DNA from 3 places in the Bacillus arachidis genome. Region 3 is predicted to be linked to each of the others. Evidence: riboswitches for the same ligand, from Rfam matches in the RefSeq annotation. Region 3 holds a riboswitch; each other region holds the start of a gene.

Region 1 (6,934 bases), 1.2 Mb from region 3:
ACAGTAAAACATATGCAATTGGCCCACTAATCACTAATGTTAAAATCGTTCTTTCAATATACAAAATTAATAAGTTCTGAAACTTTTCATGGTATATCCATAGATAAAATACATGGGATAGACGTCGAAAAAAGCAAAACAAATGATACGGATACAACCGCAATCACAATCTTAGTTACAAGCGGCGCACTAACGACAAGTAATGAAAACTATTTTTTTATCCTTTTTCGATATTTATTATGACCATCTGCCACGCCAAAATACTCAAAGCCATTGTTTTTATAGAATTTGTTTAGTTTAGTATTATTTGCAACACAATCTAACTTTAAGAACTTTTTGTCAGTGTGCATATTATCTTGAATCCACATCAAAATCCTTTCACCTATTCTCCTTTTCATATACTTAGGGATAATCGCCAGTCTATGTAAATATAGTGAATCAAAAAAAACATCTTCACCAAAAATATGGCGATCCCACTCACTTTGCGTGGAAGAAACTGTAAAAGTACCTATCATTTCATTTTCTTTTAAAACGATGTAAGTGTTGTTGTTCGTTACAGCTTGTGCTATCTCTTCGTCATCTCTACCTTCTAAGAGGTACTGCCACTGATTGATTTCTTTATCTTTTAACCATTGAGCGATTTCTTTTAGCATATTAATAATAAGAGTACTTTCATTATTATGTGCAGTTCTAATTTGATAGCCTTCAAGAGTATTCTGATTCACTTTTCCTCCTCCTTTTTAATACTTCAGCTATTTATCTTGCTATTTGTGGGTAGTAAGCTCTCTTTTTATTACCTTTTATAACCCAAAAAGGCTTAGAGATTTCTCCAAACCTTTTTTATCCAAATAAAATTTTAGAAAACCACTTCTTGAGTACTTATCACATTATTGATTTCGCTGCGCTTTTTTAAACTCCTCCTTAATTTGATTAAGCGTTCCTTCTTCTGTAATTAATCGGTATGCTGCATACGCTAATGCTTTTGCGGATGTAACTAAGGCTTTATCGCCAAGTTCCGAACAAGCTGCTTCTCTAAATTCATTCGTATGCGCAATTAAATGGTCTGGACCAATTTTGATATAAGGATGAATCGTTGGTACAACTTGACTCACATTTCCCGCATCTGTTGAACCGATTCCAAGTCTCTCTTTACGATTTACTTCTTCACCAAGGTTTTCTAATTCCTCAGCAATCACTTCATTAAATGTTTTTGTCACTAATAATTCATCAATTTCATTCTGAAACCGATTGATTTTTACTGTTGTTCCTGTCGCCAGTGCTGCACCCTGCGCAATGTTTCGTACTTTTTCTGTTACTTCCGCACATCTCTTACGTGTTGCTGCGCGAATAAAGAAACGGGCTGATGCGTAATCTGGAATAATATTCGGCGCCTTTCCACCTTCAGTAATGACACCATGAATTTTCACATCTGACGGTAGCTGTTGACGTAGTGCATTAATCCCATTGTAAAGTTGAATAACCGCATCTAATGCATTAATTCCTTCTTCTGGTGACGCTGCTGCATGTGCTGATTTTCCATAGAAATAAAAATCAAGTGGATCAACTGCGAGTGACGGACTTGTTGTTGCTGTTTTTCCGCTAGGGTGAATCATAAGTGCCGCATCCATCTTGTTAAACAATCCTGCTTTCACATAACTTGCTTTTGCACTTCCATTTGGACCACCTTCTTCTGCTGGTGTTCCAAATACAACGATTTCACCGCCGATTTCTTCAATTGTTTCCGATAATGCAATCGCTGCTGCAACGCTAATTGTACCAATTAAATTATGACCACACGCATGGCCTAATCCAGGCAAAGCATCATACTCTGCTAAAAAAGCAATTGTAGGTCCTTGTTTTCCTGAGCTTTTCCGTGCGATAAAACCTGTTTCATGTCCTGCTATATTATGCTGCAATTGAAATCCTGCACTCCCTAAAAGTAAACTTAATGTTCTGGATGCAAAGAATTCTTGATTACCGATTTCAGGATTCGCATGTATATCATGACTTGTTTTTATGTATTTTTCTTTATTTCCTTCTATACTTTCCGTAATAATATTTCGGTGTGACGTTACTTGTTTTGTTGTCATTTTCCCCATTCCTCCTTTAAATTTACACATAAAAAAGCCTCTTTCTAAAAAATAGAAAGAGGCTTGAAAATACAAATTCAAAATAGCCTTCTTTCTTATCTTTCAAGTCTTTCACTTGCTGGAATTGGCACAGTATTCATATTGAATCCGCTGCCGAGGTTTCATAGGGCCAGTCCCTCCACCTCTCGTGATAAGAAAATTGTTTTTATTTTCATAAAATTATATTAAATTATTTTCATTCTAGTGTTATTCCGAGTAAATGTCAAGGAATTCCGATCTGATTTTAACGAATATCTAAAAACCCTTTTAAAACGCCAATCGTTTCAGGTGCATGTAATCTTGCACATATATAAGGGAATTCTGGACTTCCTTCAAACGTCATGTGAGATGTTAAAGGCGCTCCTGCCCAAAAGATTTCATCATCAATTAATAAAAATGGGAGTGACTTATTTTGTCTTTGTATTCTCACGTTTTTTAATGGAATTGGTCCATCACTATATATCGTGACCTGCGCTGCTGTACGCATTAATGCCTGCCATACTCTTTTGTCTACCTGTCTTGTACTTGGAAGCGAAATAATAATTTTTTGTTTTGCCGATAGAATATCTTTTAATAATCCTTTCGGTTCTTCCAAATTCATTTGCATAAACCATCTCAAACGTTTTGTAATTTTTCGTTCTAGCAATGGGCGCGAAGTAGTACGATCATATACATTTCCGTGTCTTTCTATGTGAGAAGTTAAGTGAGATAACGCTTGTTTTCGAGAAAGGTTTTTCCGCATATACTTACAGTCCGATAACTGAATAAACTTCCCTCTTGCTCTCGTTATCGCAACGTTTACTAAACGATGATTTTTATGATCAAAAAATAATACGCCGGGTCTCTCCTGCGGATAACTATCTACTGTATCAAATATCATCATATCTCGTTCAGACCCTTGAAATTTATGAACTGTTGCCGCTAATATAGGCGTATTTCGATACTTTGTTTTTTGCAAAATCTCCCTTATACATGTTGATAAGAAACGGGACTGCGCGCGATATGGCGTGACAACTCCAATCGATTGAACACCATCTAATAATCCAATTAAAATCAGCTGCATCGCAACGAAACCGGACATAATATTAAAACGTGAACCAGAGGCTGCATCTTTTAAAGAATAAGCGCCCATCAAACTTGTATCAAACAAAGCAATTGCTTCATTAGCAAATGGCTGTAATTTCGCTAATTCTTGTCTTGCCGAAACAGAAGGATGATCGAACACTCTATTCTTATAAATAAATGAGTTTGTAAACTTAGATATATCCGCATGCATTCGTCTTTGTTCCTCTAGCATAAATAAATTTGGATGCGTTTCATAACTATTTACAGATTGGACAATACCAGCATGATAAAACATATCTTCCCCTAGCCACTTTCTAACGAGCTCATGATTTGCCATCGCAATTGGTGGCAACTGTAAAAAATCACCGCAAACGACAATTCTTTTTCCAAGAGAAGCTGCTAAAGCAATTTGTGGTACATAAGCCATACTTACTTCGTCCACGACAATTAAGTCAAATGTTCGTTCGTAAATAAGAGAATCAATTGCACACTTAGATAGCGTTGCACCAATTACTTTTGCATTTTCAATATATTCTCTTTCTACTTCTTTAATTTTCGCTCTTTGTTTTCTAAGATCTCCTTCAATTTCTTGCATCCGCTTCTTATCAGAAGCAGTTGCTTTATACGATAAGATTTTTTGGCGAAGATCTTGGCGCATTTCCTCTAAATAAAGCTTTTCTTCTCCCCATGATCCATTCGTTGTTTCGACTAATCTAGAAGCAAGCAACGTTTCATGATTACGTATATGTTCATGTTGACTAAATCCATACCGGACGATTTCTCCTGGTGTCCATTTTTCTTTCTTCTCTATTTGCTTTGTGACTTCACTCATTAATACATCCACTGCTGCATTACTATGAGCTAGTACAAGTACTGATTTTCCTTTTTGATAATGCGCCGAAATAATGCGTGATAAGTTATAAGACTTTCCTGTTCCAGGTGGTCCCCACACATATGTCGCCCTATTATAAAAAGAACGATATGCAAGTTCATTCTTCGGATTTTTCATCTTTTCTATATGCCTTGGCGTGCTCTTTCCATCCAAAAGGCGTTTTACCCGCTGACGCTTTTGTTTATCTTTTCGTATATCTTTCAACCGCTCTTGCAGTTGTTCTAACAACTGCCATGGTTCACTGTATAAACTAGCTTCTCTTATTTCACCTTGTATATAATCATTCAATTTCAGCTCGATTTCTAATCCATGTACTGATAATACTTCTCCTGTTGTTTCCTCACCATCAAATTCAATTCGAATGGGTGTACCCTCTGGTAAGCTTACTTCTGAGATAAGCTGAAATACATAAACTGTACTTTCATAATCTGTATATAAAAAACGACCATTTATAATCGATAGCTTACTACCGCCTATCGTTTTCCAATGTTTAATTTCATATGCTAATGCTTGATGCCACTCTTTCATCGTTTCCGTTAATGAAGGAGTTTGTAAAGTTGTGTTCATTGCGTTGTCTCCTTCCTTCTTTCCAAACATACTTTCTCACTATATCATGAAACATCATAAAATTTGTAAGGTTTTTATCTTGCTTATTTTCTTAATTTTCAATATTATGATACATATTAAAATTATGGAAAGAAGGAATCGATATGCCGGTACAAAGAATCGAACATGTTGGAATCATGGTTGCAAACTTAGAAACATCGATCTCATTTTATGAAGAAGTAGTTGGGTTAAAACTTATCAAACGTATGGGACATCCAGATCCAAACTTAAAACTCGCTTTTTTAGGTGTAGATGGCGCCCAAGAAACTATTGTTGAATTCATTGAAGGTTATAATTCTTCTCTTCCAACAGAAGGTAAAATACATCATATTTGCTTCAAAGTAGATTCATTAGAAGATGAAATGGAAAGGCTGAAAAAATTAGGGATCACTTTTTTATTAAGTGAAGAAATTGAAACGCTACCAGATGGAACACGTTATTTTTTCTTCTCTGGTCCTGATGGAGAGTGGATCGAGTTTTTTGAGACAGAGCGTTCATAGAAAGGAACATATACAATGAATCAAGTAGAAATCCAACTAGGGCATATCAATTGTCTATTGTTACAACCCACGCAACAAGATAAAAAAATAACAATTGTTTTCTATCATGGATGGGGTTCTAGCATTTATAATCAAACATTTTTAGGTACTATTTTAGCAAACTTAGGATATACCGTAATTGTGCCAGAGATTATCTATCATGATTCACGTGAACCCTTGATAGATTATTTTTCTAAATCGATAATGGAACAATATTTCTGGAAAACCATTTTACATACCATTAAACATGATATAAATGATTTATTTACTAGTATCTATGAGAGTGAATACTGCTTAGGACATAAAATTGTAGTCCTCGGAAGTTCAATGGGTGGATTTATATCTTCCGGAGCTTTTATGGAGGACTCAAAAATTGATGCGCTTATTAATATAAACGGTTCAGGAGCTTGGATAACTTCTGAAGAGATTTTTCAAAAGTACGGTTCAAATGCCTCCAATGAAATTCATATGATTAGAAAAATGGATCCTATTCAGTTTATTGAACGCATTCATAATAGACCTATGCTGTTATTACATGGGGCAAGCGATGCTGTTATTTCACCTCTTGGACAACAAACATTTTATGAAAAAGTGCAATCACATTATCAAAACACACCCTCTAACATTACATTTATGCTATACCAAAATATCAATCATTCAATAAGTATTTCAATGATTGAAAAAGTTGTAAATTGGTTAGATGAGCAATTTGTTCTTTATAGCTAATTAAGACAGACTAGCAAAGCTTACATAAAAAATCAGCACCACTTATTTTGGTGCCGATTTTCTTACATATTAGGAAAATAGCGATGTATTCGCATATAACGCCGGTGAACCGCCCGAATGTACAAATAAAATATTATCTTCCTTCTTAAATGTACCTTTTCGGATTAGGTCGATAAGTCCAGCTACCGCTTTACCTGTATATACTGGATCCAATAAAATCCCTTCTGTTTTTGCTAAAAGCTGAACAGCTTCTACCATCTCAGGTGTGGGTAAAGCGTATCCTGGCCCAACGTACTCATCGAAACATGTCACTGCCTCACGCGGAATAAAATTTGGAATCCCAACGTGTGCTGAAGTTTCTTGCACCAGCTTAAATACTTTTTCTTCTTGTTCAGCTTTTCCGCGACTAACATTAATTCCAATTACCGGTACCCCTGTTTGATTTCCATAAAATCCAGTAATCAAACCCGAATGCATGCCCCCGCTACCACTTACACAAACAACTGCATTGAAATCAATTCCCTGTTCAAATGATTGGGTCATAATTTCCTGTGCACAAGCAATGTATCCCATCGCACCGGTAGGGTTAGACCCTCCAACTGGAATGATGTAAGGGGTATGTCCTTTTTCCGTTACCTCTTTCGCTACTTTTTGCATCTCATCCATAAGATCCGTCCCGTTCGGCACAACAATTACGTTCTCAGCACCTAGTAAGTGGTATAAAAAGTAGTTACCATTGAAATCCGGTTTAGAATCTTCTTCAAGTCCCTCTTCTAACACAAGGGTACACTTCATTTTCTCTTTTACCGCAGCTGCTAATGTTAAACGACAATGATTAGATTGAATACCTCCGCATGTAATTAACGTATCCGCACCTTTCGCTTGTGCAGCCGCTACAAGGAACTCTAATTTTCTCGTTTTATTTCCGCCAGCTGTTAAACCAAGTAAATCATCTCGTTTAAAATAAATAGAAGGCC
Region 2 (6,934 bases), 2.1 Mb from region 3:
TCTCCTGTTTCACTCCCCCCTATTAAATAGTTATGTTCATTCATCAACTGGAACAAATGGACCTTGCTATACTCATTTTGCAGTCTCCCCTCACGATCCACTATATACATCGTATTTGTAACACCGTGCTCTGTTTGCTTCGCAATGGAACCACCGACAATATTTACATCATATTTCTGTGCCCATTCTGAAAGAATCTGTTTTGTTTGGATCCCATCTCCATCTGCAATTTCCGGAAGTCTTTCTAAATCATAACCAGTCGTCCAAAGTTCAGGTAATACGACAATATCTGGTGTTCCTTGCATCGCTTCTTTTATTTTTTTCTTTGCATTTTCAATATTTATTTTCACATCACCAAAAGCAATATCCATTTGAATACATGCGATTTTCATTTTATCCACCTCATTTTCAATTTTCCCTTTACAAAAACTTGGAAAGGCTATATTATTTGTCACTAGAATTGTAACAATTTTCAAAAGAGGTGGAAAGTATGAAACATTTTCAACCTTCCAGGGTTGTAACATCCTTACCAACACAGTTTTTCGCTTCACTTGTTGCAAAAGTTAACAAAGTGGTGGAAGCAGGTCATGATGTTATCAATCTAGGACAAGGCAATCCAGATCAACCAACACCGCCGCATATCGTAACAGCTTTACAACATGCAGCAGAAAAAACAGTTCACCATAAATATCCACCATTTCGCGGGCATGAAAGCTTAAAAAAAGCCTTTGCGGCGTTCTATGAACGTGAATACGGAGTCAAAGTAAACCCTAAAACAGAAGTCGCTATTTTATTTGGCGGAAAAGCAGGGCTTGTTGAATTACCGCTTTGTTTCACAAACCCGGGTGATACAATTCTTGTCCCCGATCCAGGATACCCTGACTATTTATCAGGTGTCGCTTTAGCAAAAGCAAACTTTGAAACAATGCCATTATTAGCAGAAAATAATTTTTTACCAGACTATGCAAAAATTGATGAATCTATTGCCAAACAATCAAAATTAATGTTTTTAAACTACCCTAATAACCCGACTGGTGCTACTGCATCAAAAGAGTTTTTTGAAGAAACAATTTCCTTTGCCAATAAACACGATATTTTAGTCGTGCATGATTTTGCTTATGGTGCAATTGGCTTTGACGGCAACAAACCAACGAGCTTCTTACAAGCAAACGGTGCAAAAGATGTTGGCATTGAGATTTATACATTGTCAAAAACATTTAATATGGCTGGTTGGCGAATCGCCTTTGCTATCGGTAACGAAAGTGTCATTGAAACAATCAATGTATTGCAAGACCATATGTACGTCAGCATTTTTGGTGCTGTACAAGAGGCAGCTTGTGAGGCGCTATTAAGTTCACAAACTTGTGTGAATGAACTTGTTGAACGCTATGAATCACGAAGAAATACACTTATTACAGCTTGTTGTTCAATTGGCTGGGATGTTCTCGCACCAAATGGATCATTTTTTGCATGGCTTCCCGTTCCTAATGGTTATACATCGGAACAATTTACTGACTTATTGTTAGAACAAGCGCACGTAGCAGTTGCACCTGGAGTTGGGTTCGGGAAACATGGCGAAGGCTACGTTCGTGTTGGATTATTACATACAGAAGAGCGACTACAGGAAGCTATTCAACGAATCGATAAATTGAAAATTTTCAAAAAACCGTTGACATCGTAAAAAAACTCTGTCAAAATTCAGATATCGTAAAAATTAAAACATTTCAAAATACTTCTTATCAAGAGCAGGTGGAGGGACGAGCCCGACGAAACCCGGCAACCGATCTACAATTGTAGGCACGGTGCTAATTCTCGCAGCGTTACGCTGACAGATAAGGAGCTGGTTGTAAAAAAACCTCTCCTTAGCTGAGAGGTTTTTTTATTTAACTAGGAGGTTATGAAAATGAGCGGAATAACAGCAACCTATTTAATCCATGATGATTCTCTTCATTTAAACCAAAAAGCAGAGCAAATCGCTCTCGGTTTGACAATTGGTTCATGGACTCATCTGCCACACTTATTACAAGAACAATTAAAACAACATAAAGGCAACGTCATTCATGTCGAAGAGTTGGAAGAGCAAGAGCGTGTAAATACGTATCTTGGAAAAAAAGTAATACGTGGACTCATTAAAATTCATTATCCGTCAGTAAATTTCAGCCCGGATTTACCGGCTATTTTAACAACAGCATTTGGAAAATTATCGCTAGATGGCGAAGTTAAACTAATTGATTTAACAATTTCAGATGACTTAAAAGAACATTTCCCTGGTCCTAAATTTGGCATTGAGGGAATACGAAATCTCTTACATATTCACGATCGTCCACTTCTGATGAGTATTTTCAAGGGAATGATCGGTCGCAATATAGGATATTTAAAAACCCAATTGCGCGATCAAGCAATTGGCGGTGTAGATATTGTAAAAGATGATGAAATCTTATTTGAAAACTTATTAACACCGCTCACAAAACGAATTTCTGCTGGAAAAGAAGTATTACAGTCCGTATACGAAACATACGGTCATAAGACTTTATATGCAGTAAATTTAACGGGTCGTACCTATGATCTTAAAGAAACTGCAAAACGTGCTGCCTCAGCCGGTGCAGATATTCTTCTATTCAATGTATTCTCATATGGATTAGATGTACTGCAATCACTTGCTGAGGACGATGATATACCTATTCCAATTATGGCACATCCTGCTGTAAGCGGCGCATACGCTTCATCGGAATTATATGGATTCTCTTATCCATTACTACTCGGAAAGCTGCTTCGTTATGCTGGTGCAGATTTCTCTTTATTTCCATCACCATACGGCAGTGTTGCATTAGAAAAAAAAGAAGCTCTTCTTATTACAAATGAACTAATTGAAAAAGATCCGTCTTTAAAACGAAGCTTCCCTGTTCCATCGGCCGGTATTCACCCTGGTTTTGTTCCATTTATCCTTAGTGATTTTGGCAAGGATGTTGTCATTAATGCAGGTGGTGGTATTCATGGTCATCCAGCTGGGGCACAAGGCGGTGGAAAAGCATTTCGAGCAGCGATTGATGCTACTTTGCAAGGAACACCATTGCATGAAGCAGGTAACACTGATTTACATGTTGCACTGCAATTATGGGGAAATCCATCTCACAAGGTGACGCTATGAGTCTTCAAATTTTTTGTGACTTCGATGGTACGATTACGAACAATGATAATATCGTTGCTATTATGGAGAAATTCGCTCCACCAGAAGCTGAAACGATTAAACAAAAAATTCTATCACAAGAACTTTCTATTCAAGAAGGTGTTGGAGAGATGTTTTCCCTTTTACCTACAAGCTTACAAAATGACATCACTACTTTTATAAAAGAAACAGCGGTGATTCGAGCTGGATTCTCAGAGTTTGCACAGTTTGTCCAAATAAATCAGATTTCACTTCATATTATATCCGGAGGAATGGATTTTTTCGTCTACCCTCTTCTCAAAGGATTAATCAACCCAGATCATATTTATTGTAATACGACTGATTTTTCAGGGGAAACAATTCAGGTAAACTGGCCCCATCCGTGTGATGAAGATTGTAAAAACAAATGCGGTCTTTGTAAATCGACACTGATTCATCAATTAAGTTCAAACGGTGATTTTAATATTGTAATTGGAGATTCAATTACAGATTTACAAGCTGCAAAACTTGCTGATAAAGTATTCGCTCGTGATTTTCTCATTACAAAATGCCGAGAACATCAAATTTCCTATACGGCATTTGAAACGTTTTATGACATACAGACAGAAATTAAGCAATTGTTGGAGGTGATAAAATGAAACAACTTTTTCGCCAATGGGAAGAATTGAGTAAACTAAAGAAAGAATTAACGGATCGTAACTGGTTTCCTGCTACAAGCGGGAACATTTCAATAAAAGTAAACAATGCTCCAACTACCTTTCTTATTACAGCAAGTGGAAGAGATAAAACGAAAACTACACCTGATGATTTTCTATTAGTTGATCATACTGGAAAGGCTGTTTTAGAAACCGATTTACGTCCTTCAGCAGAAACATTGCTGCATACTCATATTTACAATCATACAGAAGCTGGATGTGTCTTACATGTCCATACAATTGATAACAATGTAATTACAAACGTATACGACAAAGAAGTTTCATTTTCTAATCAAGAAATCATTAAAGCTCTTAATATATGGGAAAAAGGGGCCTCTATCAAAATTCCGATTATTGAAAATCATGCTCATATTCCAACGTTGGGAGAAGATTTCCGAAAACATATTCATGGTGACGCTGGAGCCATACTAATTCGCAACCATGGTATTACAGTTTGGGGAAAAGATAGCTTTGACGCAAAGAAAAGACTAGAAGCATATGAGTTTTTATTCCAATTTCATATAAAACTATTATCAATTCAAGGAGGCGTTTCCCATGGCGCAAATTCGTATTCATGAAATAAATACCCGTATTGAAAATGAAGTGGAAGTGCAGCAATTTTTACAAGGAGAAGGCGTTTTATATGAGAAATGGGACATTTCAAAACTTCCTGCTCATTTAGAAGAAAATTACTCCTTAACTGACGAAAACAAAAAAGAGGTTTTAACAGTATTCTCCAATGAAATTGCTGATGTTTCAGAACGTCGAGGCTATAAAGCACAAGATGTTATTTGCCTATCAAATGCAACGCCTAGCCTTGATGAGTTATTAATTAACTTTAAACAAGAGCATCATCATACTGACGATGAAGTGCGCTTTATTGTCAGTGGGCATGGTATTTTTGCCATCCAGGGTAAAGATGATCGTTTCTTCGATGTTGAGCTTGAGCCTGGTGATTTAATCTCTGTACCTGAAAATACAAGACACTATTTTACTTTACAAGATGATCGCCAAGTTGTAGCCATTCGTATTTTTGTTACAACGGAAGGCTGGGTTCCTATTTACTAAGGTAGTTAGTTGAATAAAAGGTACTGGACCCCCTTTTCCATCCTTTTATTCACTCTACATATATACATCCTCCTATGGAACAGGCTTATTTCACAAATATGAAATAAGCCTGCTTTTTTATTTTCTCTTGCTTTGTAATATCTCCTGATGAATGTAAATTCATCATTAAAGATGACTGATGTCTACCTCATTTTTTTATTTTTCACTTTATCAAGTATGTTTCTCAATAAAATTTGAACATTTTTTGAACATTTTTTGAATTTTTTCTGAAAATTCTGTTTAAATTGTGATATAATACAAATAATAGAAAATGAAGTGAAAAAACTGCAAAAAGAGGGGGAAGAACATGAATTTAATTATAGCACTTATACTTGGGGTTACTTGTGGGGCTATTCCTGCTATTCTCGGGGCAATTATGGAGGAATTAGAGATTGGTATCTTCGGTTTTGTCGCATCCTCTGTAAGCGCTTTACTTTTTGGTTTGTACGGTGCTATTCCTGTCGCTATTCTCTTTGCATTATATATATTACGTCACGCTCGCACAAAGCAATTTAGTCGCAATCATATGGCTCAGATCATTCCATTTCCAATCGAACGCTCTCGCCGTGCTTCTAGCTTATAATTCCATTATTATATCCCCACCATACATCTACTTTAATATAACCTGCCTTTGTCAAAATTAGCTTCCAATTTTCCCGAAAAATATGTTAAAAATAAAAAAGTCCTCAAGTGAGGACTTTTTTATTTATTTAATTCCAAAAACTGGAACAATTCTTGTAAATGAAGAGCATCTTCTCCGTAGCTAACAGATACATAACATACCCCATCAATTTCAGCATGCATATATAAATCGATACCTTCACGGTCATACTTTAAAGCTAAATAAAATTCCATTTCTTCTAGCATCTTTTTTGCTGTTCGAATAACATAATGACCATTTTCATCACGCCCATATTCAAATGTTGGCTCAAAATCATACTTTTGTTTAAATGCCGCTTGTTGCTTATCATTAATCGGCATACAAATTGTACGTTGCACAGCATCAACCATTCCATCAAATTTTTCTAAATTCATCATATTCCTCCCCCTATATATTTTTTATATAATACTTGTGTTCCACTGTCTTCCTCTCCCGATTCTACTAGTTGTTCATATAAATCTTTCGCAAGAGTTAAACCCGGTACAGGTAATTCTAATTTTTCAGCCTCATCTAATGCAATTTTCATATCCTTCATAAAATGTTTCACATAAAATCCTGGTGCAAAATCCTCTTTTAACATACGTGGAGCTAAATTACTTAATGACCAACTACCGGCTGCTCCAGTTGAAATACTTTGTAATACTTTATCTGGATCTAAACCTGCTTTCTTTGCATATGCTACCGCTTCACAAACTCCTATCATATTAGAAGCGATTGCAATTTGATTACACATTTTTGTATGCTGCCCACTTCCTGCCGGGCCCTGTAGCTGAATGTTTTTCCCTAGTTTCTCAAATAAAGGTAAACAAACTTCATATACTTCTTGATCTCCACCAATCATAATGGCAAGTCTACCTTCTTTTGCTCCAATATCTCCTCCCGATACCGGCGCATCTAGCGTATATACATTCTTTATTTTTCCAGCCTCATATATACGTTTCGCTAGCGTAGGTGTAGATGTTGTAAAATCAATTGCAATTGTTCCTTCATTTGCATGTTCGAGAATTCCTTCTGTTCCAAAATAGACTTCCTCTACATCATGCGGATATCCTACCATCGTCATAACAACATCTACATTCTTTACTAATTCTTTTGGTGAATCACACCAATTTGCTCCTTCTTTTAATAAAGAAGTTGCTTTTTCTTTCGTACGGTTGTACACATATACTGTATAACCACTTTTTAATAAATGATGCACCATACTTTTCCCCATAACACCTATGCCAATAAAACCAATTGATGAAATTACTTGTTTCATCTACTCATCCCCTTTGCTCTATTAAGTCGCTGACCATCTTTCGAAAT
Region 3 (6,934 bases):
TTCTTCAATCGCCTTTTGAACAGCTTGACGCTGATTTTCTAAAATACTTTTTGATTCTTCTAATCCTTCAATCTCAGAATCTACTTTTGATACTTTGGTATGTAAATCGTTAATAAGTGTCTGTTGTTCTTGTTGGTTTTTCTGAAGTTCTTGTTGTTTTTGCTCCAATTGTTGCTCGGATTCTTTTAGTTGTTGTTCTATTTTTTCAACGGCCTCTTTTTCTGCCTTTACAGTTTCTTGATCAGTTGTTTGCTTTTTTACGATGTCTGTGTCGTTATTTAAAATTAAACTAACGGAATACACATTATCGACAAGGTCGGCAAAATTGTTTGAGTTCATCAATACTTCAGTTATGATGTTTGTTCGTGGTTTCTCTTGCATAGATTGTAGTCGTTGTTTAATGACATCTTGGCGAGTGTCAATATTAGTTTGTAATTGCTCAATATGTTTCTTTTTTTCAGCAATTGTTTGTTGTGTTTTACTAATTTCTTTTTTTGTATCGTTTAATTCAGTTTCGTTTTTATTAATAGAAGTCGTTAAATCATCGATTTTTTTCTGTAATTCTTGTATTTCTTTTTCAATTTGTTCTTTCTCTGCTGATTTGTCCTGTAATTCTTGTTGATTGCCTTCTAACTCGGCTTGAATATTAGATAATTTATCTTGACTTGTTTCTGCATATGCTGGTGATAGCAAAGGAGAAACAAAAATAGTCCCTGCGGCTAAAACGCTGAAAGCTGCAAATTTCTTCTTCATTGTTGTCTAGCTCCCTTCTCTATGAATGTATATATCATAAGGAGAAGAAGAGTGTCTATTGTTGTAATCATAATGTAAAGGAAATTTTATAAAATTGCTAAGATTTGTCGGAATTTAGCATGATTTGGAGGAGTTTGTCATCAGTTTGAAACTATGTAACGGGATCCCAAATCGGATTTTAAAATTTTTGTGATGTGAAACGAGTGAGAAATGTTGGCATTTTTCATAATGAAATCGTTTTTTTGAAACCTATAAATCATCAGTGAGGAATCGTTCTCATGTTAGGTTTTCTGACATGGGTTTTGTTTTTGTCAAGAAAATTATTTGTATTCATGCAAAGTTATTTTGTTGTCAGATTTAATTTTATGATTTATCATTTTAAACAGGGACAAATGTAGTGAATTGTCGAATAATATGTAATACTCTTAATTTCACTGTTTCATAACAAACGAGAAAAATAGAGTAAAAGCATCTAAGAAGGGGGTTGCAGCAAGTATGAAAAGAATTGGACTTGCATGGCAAATTTTAATAGGTCTTGCGCTGGGTATTGCGGTAGGGGCGATTTTTTATGGCAATACAGCAGTTGTAGGATACTTACAACCAATTGGTGATATTTTCATTCGATTAATTAAAATGATTGTTGTACCAATTGTCGTAGCGAGCATCGTTGTTGGTGTTGCTGGCGTAGGTGATGTAAAGAAGCTTGGACGATTAGGTGGAAAAACAATTATTTATTTTGAAATCATTACAACAATTGCAATCGTTGTAGGCCTACTGGTAGCGAATATTTTCCAACCAGGACAAGGCGTAGATATGAGCAAATTAACAAAGACAGATATTTCTAAATATACACACACGACAGAACAAGTACAGAGTCACTCTTTTGCAGATACATTTGTAAACATTGTTCCGACAAATATTGTGAAATCTCTAGCTGATGGTGATATGCTTGCTATCATTTTCTTCTCTGTACTATTTGGTTTAGGCGTTGCAGCAATTGGTGAAAGAGGAAGACCAGTTCTTCAATTTTTCCAAGGTGTGGCAGATGCGATGTTTTATGTAACGAACCAAGTTATGAAATTTGCACCGTTTGGTGTATTTGCTTTAATTGGTGTTACAGTTTCTACATTTGGTCTATCGTCATTAATCCCATTAGGGAAATTGCTCATTGTCGTATATGGAGCAATGATTTTCTTCGTTGTCGTTGTATTAGGCTTGACAGCGAAAATATTCGGAATTAATATTTTCCAATTCTTCAAGATTTTGAAAGATGAACTTATTTTAGCGTATTCTACTGCAAGTTCAGAAACGGTTTTACCGAAAATTATGGAGAAAATGGAGAAGTTTGGTTGTCCAAAAGCAATTACTTCTTTCGTTATTCCGACAGGTTATTCGTTTAACTTAGATGGATCTACATTATATCAAGCAATTGCAGCAATTTTCTTAGCGCAAATGTATGGTATTGATTTATCAATTTCGCAGCAAATTACATTATTGCTTGTATTAATGGTGACATCTAAAGGGATTGCGGGTGTACCAGGCGTATCATTCGTTGTATTGTTAGCAACACTTGGCACAGTAGGTATTCCGCCGGAAGGCTTAGCATTTATCGCAGGTATTGACCGTATTTTAGATATGGCTCGTACAGCAGTTAACGTAGTTGGTAACTCTTTAGCAGCTGTTGTTATGTCTAAGTGGGAAGGTCAATATGATGAAGCAAAAGGACAAGCTTATCTAAAAGAACTTTCAGAGAAGCGAGCAGCTTAATTGGTAATGAATAAAGCCCTCACAATAGAGTGAGGGCTTTTCTGCATAGAGAATGGAGAGGGAATAATGAAAAGAAAGTATGGGGATGGTTCTTCTTGGAATCGGTTAATAGAGAAAACATATGAAGTAAAGGCAATAGAGCAAGGTATGTTAGGTATATTGCGTATACAAAAGGTAAAAGAGCCGAGCTATAAGAAATATAATGATCGAGAGCTTTGTATTGTAGATGCAGGTTATACGTGGGTGCAGTATTTTATAAACGATAAGAACTTTGCCATCACAGCTATGTTAAATGAAAAAAGGGAATTAGTGCAGTATTATATTGATGTGGCTAAAGAATATAAAATAGATGAGCGAGGTATGCCATATTTTGATGATTTATATTTGGATGTAGTGTTATTACCTAATGGGGATATATATTTGCTTGATGAAGACGAATTAGAAGAGGCATATAGAGATGGAGATATTTCTAAAGAGGAATATAATGAATCGGTGGATACAGCAAAATGGCTTATCGAAGTAATTGAAAAAGAAAAATTCCCTTGGATTACAATTTTAGAAAAAGAAATTCAAAAATTAAAATGAATATTTTTCGTTTGTAATGCTTGATTTATTCGTACTTTTGTATAAATATCAAAAAATACCAACTATTTTTATACAAATAATAATTGACTTTTGATTAGTAAGCGGGTAAAGTTAGGGAAGAAATTATTATTAAAAAATAAAATATGAAACCTTCTTATAAAGAGAGGCGGAGGGACTGGCCCTACGATGCCTCGGCAGCGGACTCACGATAGAGTGCTGTGCCAAATCCAGCAAGCATGTGCTTGAAAGATGAGGAGAGTGTTTCTTATAGATGTATAAGACCTCTTCTCTTTGGAAGAGGTCTTTTGTTATTGGATAGAAAAGGTTTAGAATTAGGGGAGAGATGTTATTTTGAAACAAACGAGAGGAAATGGCTTAGCATTATTACCACTTGGAATATTTTTAGCACTATTTATTGGTTCTGGAATCATTACAGGTGATTTTTATAAATTGCCGATACTAGTAGCGATTTTAATTGCTGTAGGAATTGCATTAGCGATGAATAGAAAAGAAAGTTTTACAGCAAAAGTAGAACGGTTTGCCAAAGGGGCTGGTAATCCGGATATTATGATTATGGTGTTAATCTTTGTACTTGCAGGTGCGTTTTCTGAAACAGCAAAAGGAATGGGTGGAGTTGATTCTACAGTTAATTTAGCGCTGTCTATTTTACCGCAAGGATTTATCGTTGCTGGAATTTTTGTTATAGGGTCCTTTATTTCATTAGCAATGGGAACTTCAATGGGAACGATTGCTGCATTAGCACCAATTGCAGTCGGTATTAGCCAACAAACAGATATTTCTATTGCACTAGTAATGGCAACAGTTGTTGGCGGAGCGATGTTTGGTGATAATTTATCATTTATTTCTGATACAACAATTGCAGCGGTTCGCTCGCAAGGTACGGAAATGAAGGATAAGTTTAAAACAAACTTTTTAATTGTATTACCAGCTGCTGTTATTACCATCGTATTATTGGTTGTGCTTACACTTGGAAATGATACAGAAATAAAAGCTCATGCATTCGATTGGGTGAAAATTTTACCGTATGCGGGTGTGTTAATAACCGCGTTACTTGGTTGGAATGTACTTATTGTATTAACGGGCGGAACGGTTTTATCAGGTATTATTGGTCTTATTGATGGGAGTTACACATTGGCAAGCTTCTTTAAAAGTGTAACAACAGGAATTAATGGTATGATGGAGCTAGTACTTTTATCGATTTTAATCGGAGGAATGGTTGAAATTATTCAATATAATGGTGGTATTCAGTATTTAATGGACGTATTAACACGTAATATTCGTTCGAAAAAAGGTGCTGAATTTGGAATTGCTGGTTTAGTAAGCATGACAAATATGTGCACAGCGAATAACACGATTTCTATCATATTTACTGGCCCTCTTGCAAAAAACATTGCGGATCAATATGAAATTGATCCACGAAAATCAGCAAGTGTATTGGATCTTTTCTCATGTTGTATACAAGGGTTGATTCCGTATGGTGCTCAAATGTTAACGGCAGCAGGATTTGCAGCATTGTCACCGGTTGAATTGTTACCATATGCGTTTTATCCAATTTTGGTTGGGGTTTGTGGTGTGATTTCTATCCTAATAGGCTTTCCGCGATTTTCAAAAGTAGCAGAAAAAAAGCAATATCATAAAACAGCTTGACCTTAATGTGAATCGTATAGAATATAAAAACGCTCAGCCAATAAATGCTGGGCGTTTTTTGTTACTTATAAATCCTTCTTTAAATAGTAATGCTTATAGTCTCTTCCAACATTATCAAGAATACCAAATTCTTGATAACCGTGCTTTTTATAAAAGTCTAAGGCTTGAAAGCTTAAAGTATCAACTTTTATAAAATCACAACTTCTCTCTAAAGCAATTTTTTCTACTTCTAACAACAATTTGGATCCATATCCTAATTTGCGGATGTCTTCGTCAATCAAAAGAGTATGAATCTCTAACCAGTTCCAGCAAACTTCACCTAATAGTCCCCCGCGGACCTTGTCATTTTCATCTTTAAGAAATAAATGAATTTCTGAGTATCTTCCTCTTAAATCTGGTGGGAAATGTTTTAAATTATATTCGTAAAGAGCATTGTTGATATAGTTTTTATCGGCAGTATTCATTTCTTTTACAATATGAAAATTCATAATATAAGTCTCCCTTTATTTGGATATAGCCTTCTTCCTCATTTTAACATGTTTTCCAAAGGTAATTTCTAAAAATTTTGATTTTGTGTAAACTTCACTATATTTAACTTTAAAGTGAATATTATCATTCAAAGTGGCAAAAAAGTCTTTGTTTATATATATATATATATATATGAGATTTGTAAAGGGCTGAATGCGACTCAGTCTTAAGTCCGAGATGAAAACGGTTCTTAAGCTCGTTATGGAAAAACGAAAAAATAGTTAAGATAAGAGTATCAAATCGAAGGGAGGCAAGCACAAGATGAAACAATTTCTAGCGTTTATCGCAGCTGGTATTTTGGCTTTAATTGCTCTTGGAAGTCTTGCTGGTATAGTAGGATTCGCAATTGGAGCAGGAATTGTGTATTGGAGCTATAAATCATTTGTGCGGGCACAATCATTTTTTGGGAAATTAGCTTGGGGTATTGGTGGTTTAATCGGCTTGTCAATCGCCCTATCTCATTCACCGGCATTAATCGGTATTGCGGCATTAGTAGTTCTATACTACGGATACCGTGAGTGGAAAAAAGAAAAACATGTAGTAGTTGATTCTGCTTCAGAAGGTTCTAAACCATATAGTAACTTTGAAGATGAATGGAATAAGTTAATGAAAAACTAATATAAAACAACTTAAATCATAAAATAAAAGAGAGGAAGATTTATAATGAAACAATCTTTATTCGGACGTGTACGCGATGCAATTTTAGCAGATTTTCATAATGTATTAGATGAGAAAGAAAGAAAGAATCCAATCGCTATGTTAAACCAATATTTACGCGATAGTGAGCGTGAAGTAACAAAAATTGAAAAGTTAATCCAACGTCATAAAACATTAAAATCTAACTTTGCTCGTGAACTTGAACAGGCTCGTTACTTCGTAAATAAGAGATCAAAGCAAGCTGTAATTGCGCAAGAAGCAGGAGAAATGCAATTGCATGAACGTGCATTAGAAGAAGTAGCATACTACGAAGGGCAAGTAGCTCGACTAGAAGAAATGTATGCAGGTGTAGTGGAGCAAATTGATGAATTAGAACGCCGTCTTTCTGAAATGAAAAATAAGCTAAAAGAAATGAATGCAAAGCGTATGGAATTAATGGCACGCGAAAATATGGCTCATGCGAACCGTCGTATGAATACAGCTCTTCATAAAATGGATGAGAATAATCCGTTCTTACGATTTGAAGAAATTGAAGATCACATTCGTGATTTAGAGCTTCGTATGAATGAGGATCATGAGCGTGATACATTTGATATGAAAATTGCAAAACTTGAACGCGAAATGAAAGAAAAAAATGAAGTATCTTTAGACAAAGAAGTAATAAAATAATTGTAGTATATTATAAAATGAGCTTATGATATAGTGGTAGAAGAAAAGGTGTTGGAAAGCAATACCTTTTTCTTCTATTTATATGTAACAAGGAGGGGGGAGCTGAAATGAAGAAACAATTTTCAAAAACACAATTATTGGGGATGCTCCTCATCGTATTTGGATTTGGTCTTTTTCTTGATATGGTTCTCGGACATTTTGAACCAGGGGCCCTTATTTTTGCGTTTATTATGATTATGTTCGGAAGGCATTATCGGAAAAAGAATCGTTATGTGAGAGGGAATGTGTTTTTATTTGTTGGGGGGAT

What was found. A riboswitch is a leader RNA that binds a small molecule or an ion and turns the genes downstream of it on or off. The one in region 3 is predicted to bind S-adenosylmethionine.
Region 1: another riboswitch for S-adenosylmethionine. It lies ahead of QRY57_RS15435 (M20 family metallopeptidase); the one in region 3 lies ahead of QRY57_RS08935 (Na+/H+ antiporter NhaC family protein).
Region 2: another riboswitch for S-adenosylmethionine. It lies ahead of mtnW (2,3-diketo-5-methylthiopentyl-1-phosphate enolase); the one in region 3 lies ahead of QRY57_RS08935 (Na+/H+ antiporter NhaC family protein).

Annotation. Positions count from the first base shown of each region.
Region 1 is NZ_CP127376.1:2,693,342-2,700,275, forward strand. It holds partial or broken gene QRY57_RS15425 (YjiH family protein) at 1-206, opposite strand, end outside; gene QRY57_RS15430 (GNAT family N-acetyltransferase) at 210-725, opposite strand; gene QRY57_RS15435 (M20 family metallopeptidase) at 888-2,090, opposite strand; SAM riboswitch class I at 2,183-2,287, opposite strand; gene QRY57_RS15440 (AAA domain-containing protein) at 2,374-4,683, opposite strand; gene QRY57_RS15445 (VOC family protein) at 4,797-5,192, shown strand; gene QRY57_RS15450 (alpha/beta hydrolase family protein) at 5,208-5,957, shown strand; gene cuyA (D-cysteate sulfo-lyase) at 6,027-6,934, opposite strand, start outside.
Region 2 is NZ_CP127376.1:3,574,519-3,581,452, forward strand. It holds gene QRY57_RS19950 (carbon-nitrogen family hydrolase) at 1-476, opposite strand, end outside; gene QRY57_RS19955 (pyridoxal phosphate-dependent aminotransferase) at 491-1,681, shown strand; SAM riboswitch class I at 1,734-1,839, shown strand; gene mtnW (2,3-diketo-5-methylthiopentyl-1-phosphate enolase) at 1,904-3,148, shown strand; gene QRY57_RS19965 (2-hydroxy-3-keto-5-methylthiopentenyl-1-phosphate phosphatase) at 3,145-3,804, shown strand; gene QRY57_RS19970 (methylthioribulose 1-phosphate dehydratase) at 3,801-4,439, shown strand; gene QRY57_RS19975 (cupin domain-containing protein) at 4,417-4,929, shown strand; gene QRY57_RS19980 (hypothetical protein) at 5,276-5,551, shown strand; gene QRY57_RS19985 (DUF3909 family protein) at 5,671-6,003, opposite strand; gene QRY57_RS19990 (NAD(P)-dependent oxidoreductase) at 6,003-6,887, opposite strand; gene QRY57_RS19995 (serine hydrolase domain-containing protein) at 6,892-6,934, opposite strand, start outside.
Region 3 is NZ_CP127376.1:1,454,507-1,461,440, forward strand. It holds gene QRY57_RS08920 (murein hydrolase activator EnvC family protein) at 1-753, opposite strand, end outside; gene gltP (glutamate/aspartate:proton symporter GltP) at 1,249-2,520, shown strand; gene QRY57_RS08930 (ribonuclease FAU-1 family protein) at 2,587-3,105, shown strand; SAM riboswitch class I at 3,257-3,361, shown strand; gene QRY57_RS08935 (Na+/H+ antiporter NhaC family protein) at 3,457-4,773, shown strand; gene QRY57_RS08940 (GNAT family N-acetyltransferase) at 4,839-5,261, opposite strand; gene QRY57_RS08945 (lmo0954 family membrane protein) at 5,563-5,919, shown strand; gene QRY57_RS08950 (PspA/IM30 family protein) at 5,965-6,627, shown strand; gene liaF (cell wall-active antibiotics response protein LiaF) at 6,735-6,934, shown strand, end outside.